3 regions of the Streptococcus sanguinis genome follow, and region 2 is predicted to be linked to each of the others. Evidence: predicted binding sites of a transcription regulator. Region 2 holds the regulator's gene; each other region holds the start of a gene.
What was found. The regulator Rex, encoded in region 2, represses fermentation and respiration genes when NADH is low (regulators of the CRP and FNR family bind a similar motif). The targets are predictions, from matches to a motif close to TTGTGAANTANTTCACAA.
Positions count from the first base shown of each region.

Region 1: a site for Rex is predicted at 2,048-2,065, ahead of FOC72_RS04980 (formate/nitrite transporter family protein). Genes of this name have one in related genera too.
Region 3: a site for Rex is predicted at 1,726-1,743, ahead of FOC72_RS07405 (2,3-butanediol dehydrogenase). Genes of this name have one in related genera too.

Region 1 covers NZ_CP054570.1:1,009,520-1,012,750, reverse strand. The annotation lists gene yihA (ribosome biogenesis GTP-binding protein YihA/YsxC) at 1-120, shown strand, start outside; gene FOC72_RS04990 (glucosaminidase domain-containing protein) at 268-966, shown strand; gene mmuM (homocysteine S-methyltransferase) at 1,030-1,977, shown strand; gene FOC72_RS04980 (formate/nitrite transporter family protein) at 2,092-2,889, shown strand; gene FOC72_RS04975 (hypothetical protein) at 3,127-3,231, shown strand, end outside.
Region 2 covers NZ_CP054570.1:897,601-900,831, forward strand. The annotation lists gene FOC72_RS04440 (class A sortase) at 1-36, shown strand, start outside; gene radC (RadC family protein) at 185-868, shown strand; gene FOC72_RS04450 (gamma-glutamyl-gamma-aminobutyrate hydrolase family protein) at 942-1,634, opposite strand; gene FOC72_RS04455 (redox-sensing transcriptional repressor Rex) at 1,659-2,306, opposite strand; gene FOC72_RS04460 (DUF4649 family protein) at 2,428-2,649, opposite strand; gene FOC72_RS04465 (DUF1831 domain-containing protein) at 2,766-3,113, opposite strand; gene FOC72_RS04470 (cysteine desulfurase family protein) at 3,115-3,231, opposite strand, start outside.
Region 3 covers NZ_CP054570.1:1,547,815-1,551,045, reverse strand. The annotation lists gene FOC72_RS11575 (hypothetical protein) at 1-217, shown strand, start outside; gene FOC72_RS07415 (hypothetical protein) at 233-1,207, shown strand; gene FOC72_RS07410 (hypothetical protein) at 1,299-1,655, shown strand; gene FOC72_RS07405 (2,3-butanediol dehydrogenase) at 1,777-2,823, shown strand; partial or broken gene FOC72_RS11570 (helix-turn-helix domain-containing protein) at 2,928-3,032, opposite strand; gene FOC72_RS07395 (TVP38/TMEM64 family protein) at 3,101-3,231, opposite strand, start outside.

The DNA.
Region 1 (3,231 bases), 110 kb from region 2:
CACGAGTCAGCTATTAAGAAAAAACTGGACTTTGACAAAAATGATGATTTCATTCTTTTTTCCTCAGTCACCAAGGATGGCTTAGATGCTGCTTGGGATGCGATTTTGTCAAAAATTTAATAATGCGAATTAAATCCAACTCGTTTTTGAGTTGGATTTTTTGAAATAAAACGAAAAATGTCATATACTTGTAAATTATCAATAGTGTTTTTTTAATCTTTAGTATGTTACAATGGTATCATTAACATCTTATTCAGGAGAAGTGCTGTGAAAAAGAGAATTTCAAAAAAAGGTAAGAGAATCCTTTCAGCTTTATTCATCATGACGACGACGATTGCTGTTGGTTTCGTCTTGGCAAAGCATATTAATCCTGCTAGTGCCAATAATAGCGACCAGCAGCCTATGAATCAAACAGACTATTTCATCTCACAAATCGGTGAGCCAGCGCGTCAGTTGGGACAGGACAACGATCTTTATGCCTCTGTTATGATTGCACAGGCTATTTTGGAAAGTGGTTCAGGACAGTCTGGTCTGTCTGGTGAGCCTCATTATAACCTTTTCGGTATCAAAGGTCACTATGATGGCCAATCTGCTAATATGGAGACTTGGGAAGATGATGGAGAGGGAAATGCCTACACCATCAACGATAGTTTCCGTTCATATCCTAGCTATGTAGAGTCTCTGCAAGACTATGTTGCAGTGCTCAAGCAAGGCCATTTTGCAGGTGCATGGAAGAGCAATGCGCCAACCTATCAGGATGCAACAGCTGCCCTAACCGGTGTCTATGCGACAGATACTAGCTATAATGCTAAATTGAATTATATTATTGAAAAATATGATTTGACTCGCTTTGATTCGCCACTCTCTGAGTCTGGTGCTGGCTATATCGTTTACAATCCTTATCGTCAGCAATATACTACTCAGGATATCTTGGACGTCGATACTGCCTGGGCGAATAGATCTTAATGTAGAAAATAAAAAAGAGGGAGACCTCTTTTTATATTTAATCGTAGATTTCAGGAGTATTTCATGGGAAAATTTAAAGATTTGCTTGAAAAGCAAGAAATTATTATTTTAGATGGAGCCTTAGGTACAGAGTTGGAAAGCCTGAGTTATGATGTATCTGGTAAGCTTTGGTCAGCTCAATACCTATTAGACCAGCCTCGGATTATTCAGGATGTGCATGAAAGCTATGTGAGAGCTGGCAGTGATATCATCACTACGTCCAGTTATCAGGCCAGCATTCCAGCATTTATAGAGGCAGGACTAACTCCTGAAAAGGGTTATGATCTTTTAAAAGAGACAGTCTTCTTAGCACAAAAGGCAATCGAAAATGTCTGGACAGGATTATCTCCTGAAGAGCAGAAACAGAGACCTTGTCCTCTAGTTGCAGGCTCGGTAGGGCCTTATGCCGCCTATTTAGCTGATGGTTCGGAGTATACGGGAAACTACCAGCTGAGTGAAGAAGAATATCGAGATTTTCACCGTCCGCGTATCCAAGCTTTACTAGAAGCTGGGAGTGACTTGCTGGCTATTGAAACGATTCCAAATGGAGTAGAAGCGGCAGCTATCCTCCGACTTTTAGCTGAGGAATTTCCGCAGGCTGAGGCTTATTTGTCCTTTGTCGCCCAGTCGGAGAATGCCATATCAGATGGCACTAAAATTGAGGAATTAGGAAACTTGGCTCAAGAAAGCCCACAAGTCTTGGCAGTTGGTTTTAACTGTACAGCTCCACATTTAATTGCTTCTTTATTAGGTGAGCTTGGACAAGTGTGCAACAAACCTTTTCTGACTTATCCTAACTCTGGCGAAACTTATAATGGCTTGACCAAGACATGGCATGATGATCCAGAGCAGGAGCGGAGCTTGCTGGAAAATAGTAAACTTTGGCAAAATCAAGGTGTACGGCTTTTTGGCGGTTGCTGCCGAACACGGCCAGAAGATATTGCTCAGTTAGCAAAAGGATTTAAGGGTTGAAAAGTTATTTTTCAATCCTTTTTTAGAAAATTTAAAAAGGTTCTCGAAAACGCTATCAAAAGAAAGAACTTTGTGATATACTATACATAGTTTAAATTAATAGGAGAATTTTTTATGCCTGAATCGACATTTATCCCGAAAATTGAAGCAGCTTGCCGCAAGAAAGAAGCATTGTTTGATACAAGCAAGGCCAAGTACGCTGTTCGTTCCATCTTTGCTGGAGCTTTCCTAACCTTTAGTACTGGTGCTGGAGCTATTGCAGCAGATTTGACGAATAAGATCGTTCCTGGAACTGGGCGCTTTCTCTTTCCTTTCATCTTTGCTTGGGGATTGGCTTACATTGTCTTTCTAAATGCAGAATTGGTGACTTCCAACATGATGTTTCTGACTGCTGGTACCTTTTTGAAGAAGATTGACTGGAAAAAAGCCTTGATGATTTTGCTTTATTGTACCTTTTTCAATCTGATTGGCGCCTTGATTGCCGGCTGGCTCTTTGCTAACTCGGCTGCTTATGCAGGGCTTAGCAAAGAAAGTTTCATTTCTGGTGTTGTGCAGATGAAGCTTGCTCGATCTAATGAGCTGATTCTGCTCGAGGGAGTCTTGGCCAATATCTTTGTTAATATCGCTATTCTTTCCTTCGTTTTGGTCAAGGATAGTACAGCTAAGCTCTTCTTAGTTATATCAGCGATTTATATGTTTGTATTCCTAACCAACGAACACTTGGCAGCCAACTTTGCTTCCTTTGCTATCGTGAAATTCAGCTCAGCAGCAGCGGAAGTGCAAAATTTTGGTATTGGAAATATCCTGCGTCACTGGGGCGTAACCTTTATCGGTAACCTCATCGGTGGTGGTCTACTCATAGGTTTGCCATACGCTTGGTTTAATAAAAAGGAAGAACATTACGTAGATTAAAATGCAGCCTTGGGGCTGTATTTTTTTGAAAAAATATTTGGATTTTACACTTTAAAGTTCTAATTTAAACCAAGTGTAAATTCCTTTCAGTTCTTTAGTACGATCTTTGACTAACTTTCTAGTCTCTTTTTTAATGTTCATTGCCTATCAATCTCTAATATCTAAGCAAAACAGTTGACAGAATTATCGAAGTTTGTTAAATTAATTTGGTATATTATGTAATCAAAAGGAGATGTTATGAATAAGATTACTATTCAGTCACCAGATGGAATAAAAGTCAAAACCTTGTCACCATCCTACTCTATTACAACGTTACTATTTAGTTTTTTTGTCCCGCTTTTT
Region 2 (3,231 bases):
TCTTTCAGTAAGTCTTATAACCAAATGCAGATTTAAAGGCGAAAAACATTTCACTCCAAAGGTTAGGAAGAACTCTACTTTTGGAGTGTTTTTTTATCTAAAATTTGTTCTGGACGAAAGATTTTTTGTATCTACTCTTGCTGATTTTTACTCTTTTTCCGAATTATAAGGTAAGGAGGTTTCTATGTATAGCATTTCATTTCAAGATGATATTAGCATGATGCCACGGGAGCGTTTGATGAGAGAAGGGGCTGAAAAACTCAGCAACCAGGAGCTTTTATCAATCTTTCTCAGAACAGGCAACAAAAAAGAAACTGTTTTTCAAGTTTCTCAAAGAATTTTATCATCGCTTTCCAGTTTGAACGATCTTAAGTATTTAACTTTGCAGGAATTGCAGACTATTTCTGGAATCGGTCCGATTAAGGCTGTGGAGCTGCAGGCCATTATCGAATTGGGGCGTCGGATTAACCGAGCAGAGGTTCTGCAGAAAGAACAGATTATGGGCAGTCAAAAATTAGCCCAGAAGATGCAGCAGGAATTGGGAGATATGAGGCAGGAGTGCTTGGTTGCTATTTATCTTAATAGTCAAAATCAAATTCTGCACCAGCAGACTATTTTCATGGGGACGGTAAGCAGAAGCATTGCTGAGCCAAGAGAGATTCTCCACTACGCTCTCAAACATTTGGCGACATCTATCATACTGGTACACAATCATCCATCAGGATCAGTCGTTCCCAGCAGAAACGACGATGAGGTGACCCAGCATATGAAAGAAGCATGTGAGATGATGGGTTTAGTTCTTTTGGATCATTTGATTGTGTCCAAATGCAACTACTATAGCTACCGAGAGGAGACAGATATGATATAATATAATTCGATTTACTTGAGTATAAAAAACTTCTATTCGAGTAGAACAGAAGTTTATCTAGGAATAGAAGCTTTTAAAGAATATTGACAACATAATCAAACAGAGCTAAGTCTCCTTCTCTGGAGCCAAACAAGAACTCTGGATGCCATTGGACGCCAAGGAAAGGACTACCATCAGTAGAAGTGATGGCTTCAATAATCTTATCGCGAGGATCATAGGCGATGACTTCTAGGCCAGTAGCCAAATCCTTGATACTCTGATGGTGGAAGGAGTTGATTTCGGATGCTGGTCCATAGATTTCGTGCAGAATAGAACCATTCTTGGTCACCATGCTTTGGGTTGTGTACTCAGCAGAGCTATCTTGCCAATGATCTTCAATATCTTGATGAAGCGTACCGCCTAAAGCGACATTATAAAGTTGGGTTCCGCGGCAGACAGTGAAGATTGGTTTATTTTGGCGGCGAGCTTCCTTGATTAAAGCTAACTCAAAAATGTCTCGCTTGAGTAAATAATCATCGCTGTCAATGGTTTTCTCTTCACCATAGAATTGAGGGCATACATTTTGACCTCCTGTGATGATTAATTTATCGACAATGGAAACATACTGTTTAGCCATTTCTTCATCACCGATTGGCAAAATCATTGGAATTCCGCCAACTTCTTTGACACCCTCAACGAATCCTGTCGCTGTATAGCTTATATGGATGAAGTGATCGTCTGGGATTTCTCTTTCATTTCCGGTTATTCCAATAATAGGTTTACTCATAGAGTGTTTAATACCTCTTTCAAATTAATAATCATTTTTTCTCATGAAGTAGAGCAAAGTCTGCAGTTCGCTAGTCAGGTCAACATACTGGACGACCACATCCTTAGGCAGGGATAGGTTTACAGGTGAGAAACAGAGAATGCCCTTGACACCAGCCTGAACTAAGATAGATGCGACTTCTTGAGCTTTTACGCTAGGTACAGTTAGGATGGCGGTTTGCACATTTCCTGACTGTATTTTTTCTTTGATTTGGGAAATTCCATAGATAGGAATTCCATCGCTGGTTGTGCTGCCAACTTCTGGATGGTCATCTATGTCAAAAGCCATTACAACCTTCATTTTATTGCGCTCATGAAAACGATAGTGCAGCAGAGCACGTCCCATATTACCAACGCCAACAATCATGACATTGGTAATAGCATTGTCGTTCAAGAGGTCAGCAAAAAAGTTCATCAATTTCTTGACATCGTAACCAAATCCTCTGCGGCCAAGTTCACCGAAATAAGAAAAATCTCGTCTGACAGTAGCAGAGTCAATACCAATGGCTTCTGCAATTTGCTTGGAGTTTGCTTTTTCGATCTTCTCAGCATTAAAACGTTTAAAAATACGATAGTAGAGCGATAGCCTTTTAGCAGTTGCTCGAGGAATTGTAGTATTTTTTTCAGTTTTCACAAAATCACAACCTTTCTAATTCTATTTTATAGGAAGTTTGTGAAAAAATCAACTAATTAAGGATGTTTAATGCACTAAAAAAGAAAATCAGGAATTGCTGGGAATAATAGTGTTTAAAAGCTTAGTCCTGGTAGGGACTAAGGTCTAACTGGTACATCTGGCGGTACAAGTCCCCAATTAGCCCTGCAAAAGGCAGCTGGTGTCCATTATAAGTGATGGAAAGTACTTTGAGCGAGTCAGGAACTGTGACACAGCCAGAGAAGGCGAGAAGAAATTCGTCGAAGTCTTCATAGGTAAGTGTTCGTTTCACCTTATATGAGTCCAAATAGGTCAGTTCAACCATTGTTAATCCTTTCTTTGGGTTCGGTTAGTCTTTTCTTCAAGTGTTCTAAGTAGAAGTCAAGCTCGTTTAAATTTTGAAGATTCAAAACCAAAAAAGCAAAATTGCGAGAATCTTGCTTATTGTGGTGTCTTTTCAAAAATATTTCTTTCAACCAAGCTATCCATCAAGAAATAAAATTCTTGCTGGATAATGTGATGGTCTTCTGATTTGAAAATATTGACCAAGCGCAGGCCTGATTTGTCAGTGATGTTGATTTTGAAACCATTCAACTCTTTATTGACGATGATTTTCAGCAGAAAACCATTTCCGCTGTTGGGAACAGATTCCAGCAGACGTGAGAGTTCATAGTTGCCAACCTTGCTTTCAGCGAATGTATTGTCGCGCAAGGTAAATTTCTTGACATTTGGATGAAGTGAATAGGTATATTCACAGTTTGCTAAGCTAACAGATGTTTGAAAGGCCATCTTATCCTCCTAAAAATTCTTTTAATTTCTTTGTAAATGATTGAATCTCTTGCAGAGTCGTTTGGTCCGAAGTGCTGATCCGAATGGACTCATACAAGCGGTTGGAATCCTTGCCATA
Region 3 (3,231 bases), 650 kb from region 2:
TGTAGAAGAGAATGTTCAAAGGATTGCTAGCTATAGTACGGGAGATTATTTGTGTAAATTTGATAACCTAGGGACTAGTATGCTTTACGATTATTATGATGAAGCTGGTAATGGATGGGACAATTATGCTGTGGTACATAAACTAGAGGAAGTTATTCTAGCGGCTTATCAAATGAAGAGTGATATTGAAACTAATGCTAGTATTTCTACTGGTTAAACTGTAAAAGATGGAATGTTTGGTCTATCTAGTAAGACAAATATCGCTAAAAAAGGTGAAAATCTTTTAAACTCTTTTGAAAGCATGATTGAAGAAAGTACTTCTGGTCTTGATAAACGCTCTCAGTTTGGGGACGGTATTCCGCAAGCTGTGCAAGAAATTTTGCGAGTTATTCATCAAAATTTGCAGACGATTTCTGCCTGTGTTCTTTATATGCAAAATGTATCTGATAGCATTAGAGCTACTATGGAAGCCACAGATACCAAGTTAGCTACTCTTATTCAAGAAATGGATTTTAGTCATATCCCTGAAGTAAGCGCTACAGTAGCAAAGGATTACAACACGTATCTTGAAGAGAGTGGAATTTTTGATGACCGAGATGTTATCAGCGCTTTTGATAATCAGATTGATGTTAAAGCTCAGAAGCTTGCGCAAGAGATGTCTGCTGCATTTAATGTTTACCTTGATGAATCAAATGAAATTATAGCTGAAACGAATCGTAAAGTAGAAAGTTTGAAAGATTCTTGTAAAGATATAAGTATGGATTTCCCTAAAAGAATATACTATAAAGGCCGATTTGAAGCTAAGAAAGAAAAGAAGTTTTATGGTATTTTAAGAGATCAAATTTCTGTTTCTGGGACTATTACAGGTGTACAGAGTTCAATGGGGACGATTGATACAAAGTTAACAGAAGCAGCAACGACTATTAATACAGTTATCAGCATGTTAGGTGGTTTTTACCAACCGTTTAGGGATGGTATGGAGGATGCTTTCTATGGAACAGTAAATCTAACAGGTATCGTTCGTTCTCAAAAAGCGGTTGGTGCTGTCTTATCCACTATGGTCGCTAGGTTTATTCAGTTCCAAAGTCAACTTTCTACTTTCGCATCAGGATATGCAATAGATGCTTTTTCTGAAAAGTTATCAACCACTGTTAAAGTTATGACTAACGTTTCTCATGTTATTGACGATTGTTTTGGCGATGAATAGCTTAGTATTTTTAAATATCATAGCCTTTTATTTCGTCTTTCCTTTAGCCATCAGTTATGTTAAAATAATTAAAAAAACAAAGGAGTCTTTTATGTCGGAAATCAAAGTGAAACGTGGGACAGGTTTTGTAGGAATTATTGGAAAGTTTCCAATCTTTATCAATGATCAGAAAGTTGGCGCAATTAAGAATGGTGATGAGGCTGTCTTCCCTATTGAGGGGGAAGAAGCTGTTGTTCGTGTGGGAGCAGCTCCTATGAAAACCAAGCCAGTGACAGTTAAAGCAGGACAAACCTTGCTGATTGAAACAAATTTTACTAATTTTTCTATTTGTTTAGGAACTTTAGTGGTTGCTTTTCTATTTGGCGGATTGCTCCGTGCGATACTCTTGATTCTTTATATTGTTTTAATGTTTCTTTTTCCGTTTTACTCGGCTAGAATTGCAGAATAAGTCTATGACCAGCTGATGCTGGTTTTTTGTATGATTTTTTTTGAAAATGTAGCTAATCTTTTGACAAGATTTCTGAAAGGGTTTACAATTAAACTAACAAATTATAAAGCGAGGTATGTTTATGGCAAAAATGAATGCTGCGCGTTGGTATGGCGCTAAAGATGTTCGTATTGAAGAAGTGGATGTACCGGAAGTCCAACCGCATCAAGTCAAAATTGCGGTCAAGTATACAGGAATCTGTGGTACTGACTTGCATGAATATCTGGACGGACCGATTTTTATTCCGACGGAAACAGAGCATGTCTACTCTGGCCAGAAAGCGCCTGTAACTTTGGGGCATGAGTTTGCTGGGGAAATTGTTGAGGTCGGCAGTGCTGTGACACGGGTCAAAGTTGGCGATCGGGTAACAGTTGAGCCTATTTTAGCGAAGCATAATCTTGTCGGTGATTATAATCTGGACCCTAATCTAAACTTTGTCGGTTTGGCGGCAGACGGTGGTTTTGCCAAATACTGTGTTTTGGACGGAGACATTGTTCACAAAGTTCCAGACAGCCTTAGCTATGAGCAGGCAGCCTTGACAGAACCTGCTGCTGTGGCTGTTTACGCGGTCCGTCAGTCAGCTCTTAAGACGGGCGATACAGCAGTTGTCTTCGGTTTGGGACCAATCGGGCTCTTGATTATTGAGGCTTTGCGGGCAGCCGGTGCCTCTAAGATTTATGGTGTCGAGTTATCTCCAGAACGCCAAGCCAAGGCAGAGGAGCTTGGGGCGATTATTGTGCGACCAGAAGAAGGCGAAGACGTGGTGGCTGCTATTCATCGTTTAACTGGTGGCGGAGCAGATGTGTCTTATGAAGTGACTGGAGTGCCGGTTGTGCTGGGACAAGCTTTAGCTGCTGTCCACAAGGCTGGAGAATGTATGGTTGTTTCTATCTGGGAACGAGAAGCTAGCATCAACCCTAATGAATTTGCCATTCAAGAAAAATCGCTTAAGGGTATTATCGCCTATCGGCATATTTTCCCTAAGGTGCTGGAACTGATGGAGCAGGGCTATTTCTCTGCAGACAAGCTTGTGACCAAGAAGATTAAGCTAGAGGATATTGTGCAAGAAGGCTTTATCGAGCTGACTCAGGACAAGGCGCAGATCAAGATTTTGGTATCGCCAGAATAAAATCTTTGCTTAATCATGAGACGAAAATCAGTCAAAACTGGCTGATTTTTCTTTATGGTTTGTGCTGTAATAAGTAAAGATTTAGAAAGAGGTTGGGATGTCAAAAGTTTTGAAAGGTTCATTCCATATTTTTCTGAAAGTCGCTTTAAGCTGATTCCTTGTTTTCTTAGTTCATAGATTCGAACTTTATCCTCATAAGTTAGTTTCATTTAAAAACCCCCCACAAGTTAGATTTTTTCTGTCTAACTTTTGGGGTGCGGTGCAATTCAACTTCTTTTTATTTGGAGACCATTTTCCAGAAAAAATCAATGATATAAGTCAGTCCGTAGGTATAGATGACGAGGGTGATGGGCTTGCAGAGAAGGATAATCAGCATGTACTTTTTGAAAGTCATCTTGGTCAGGGCGG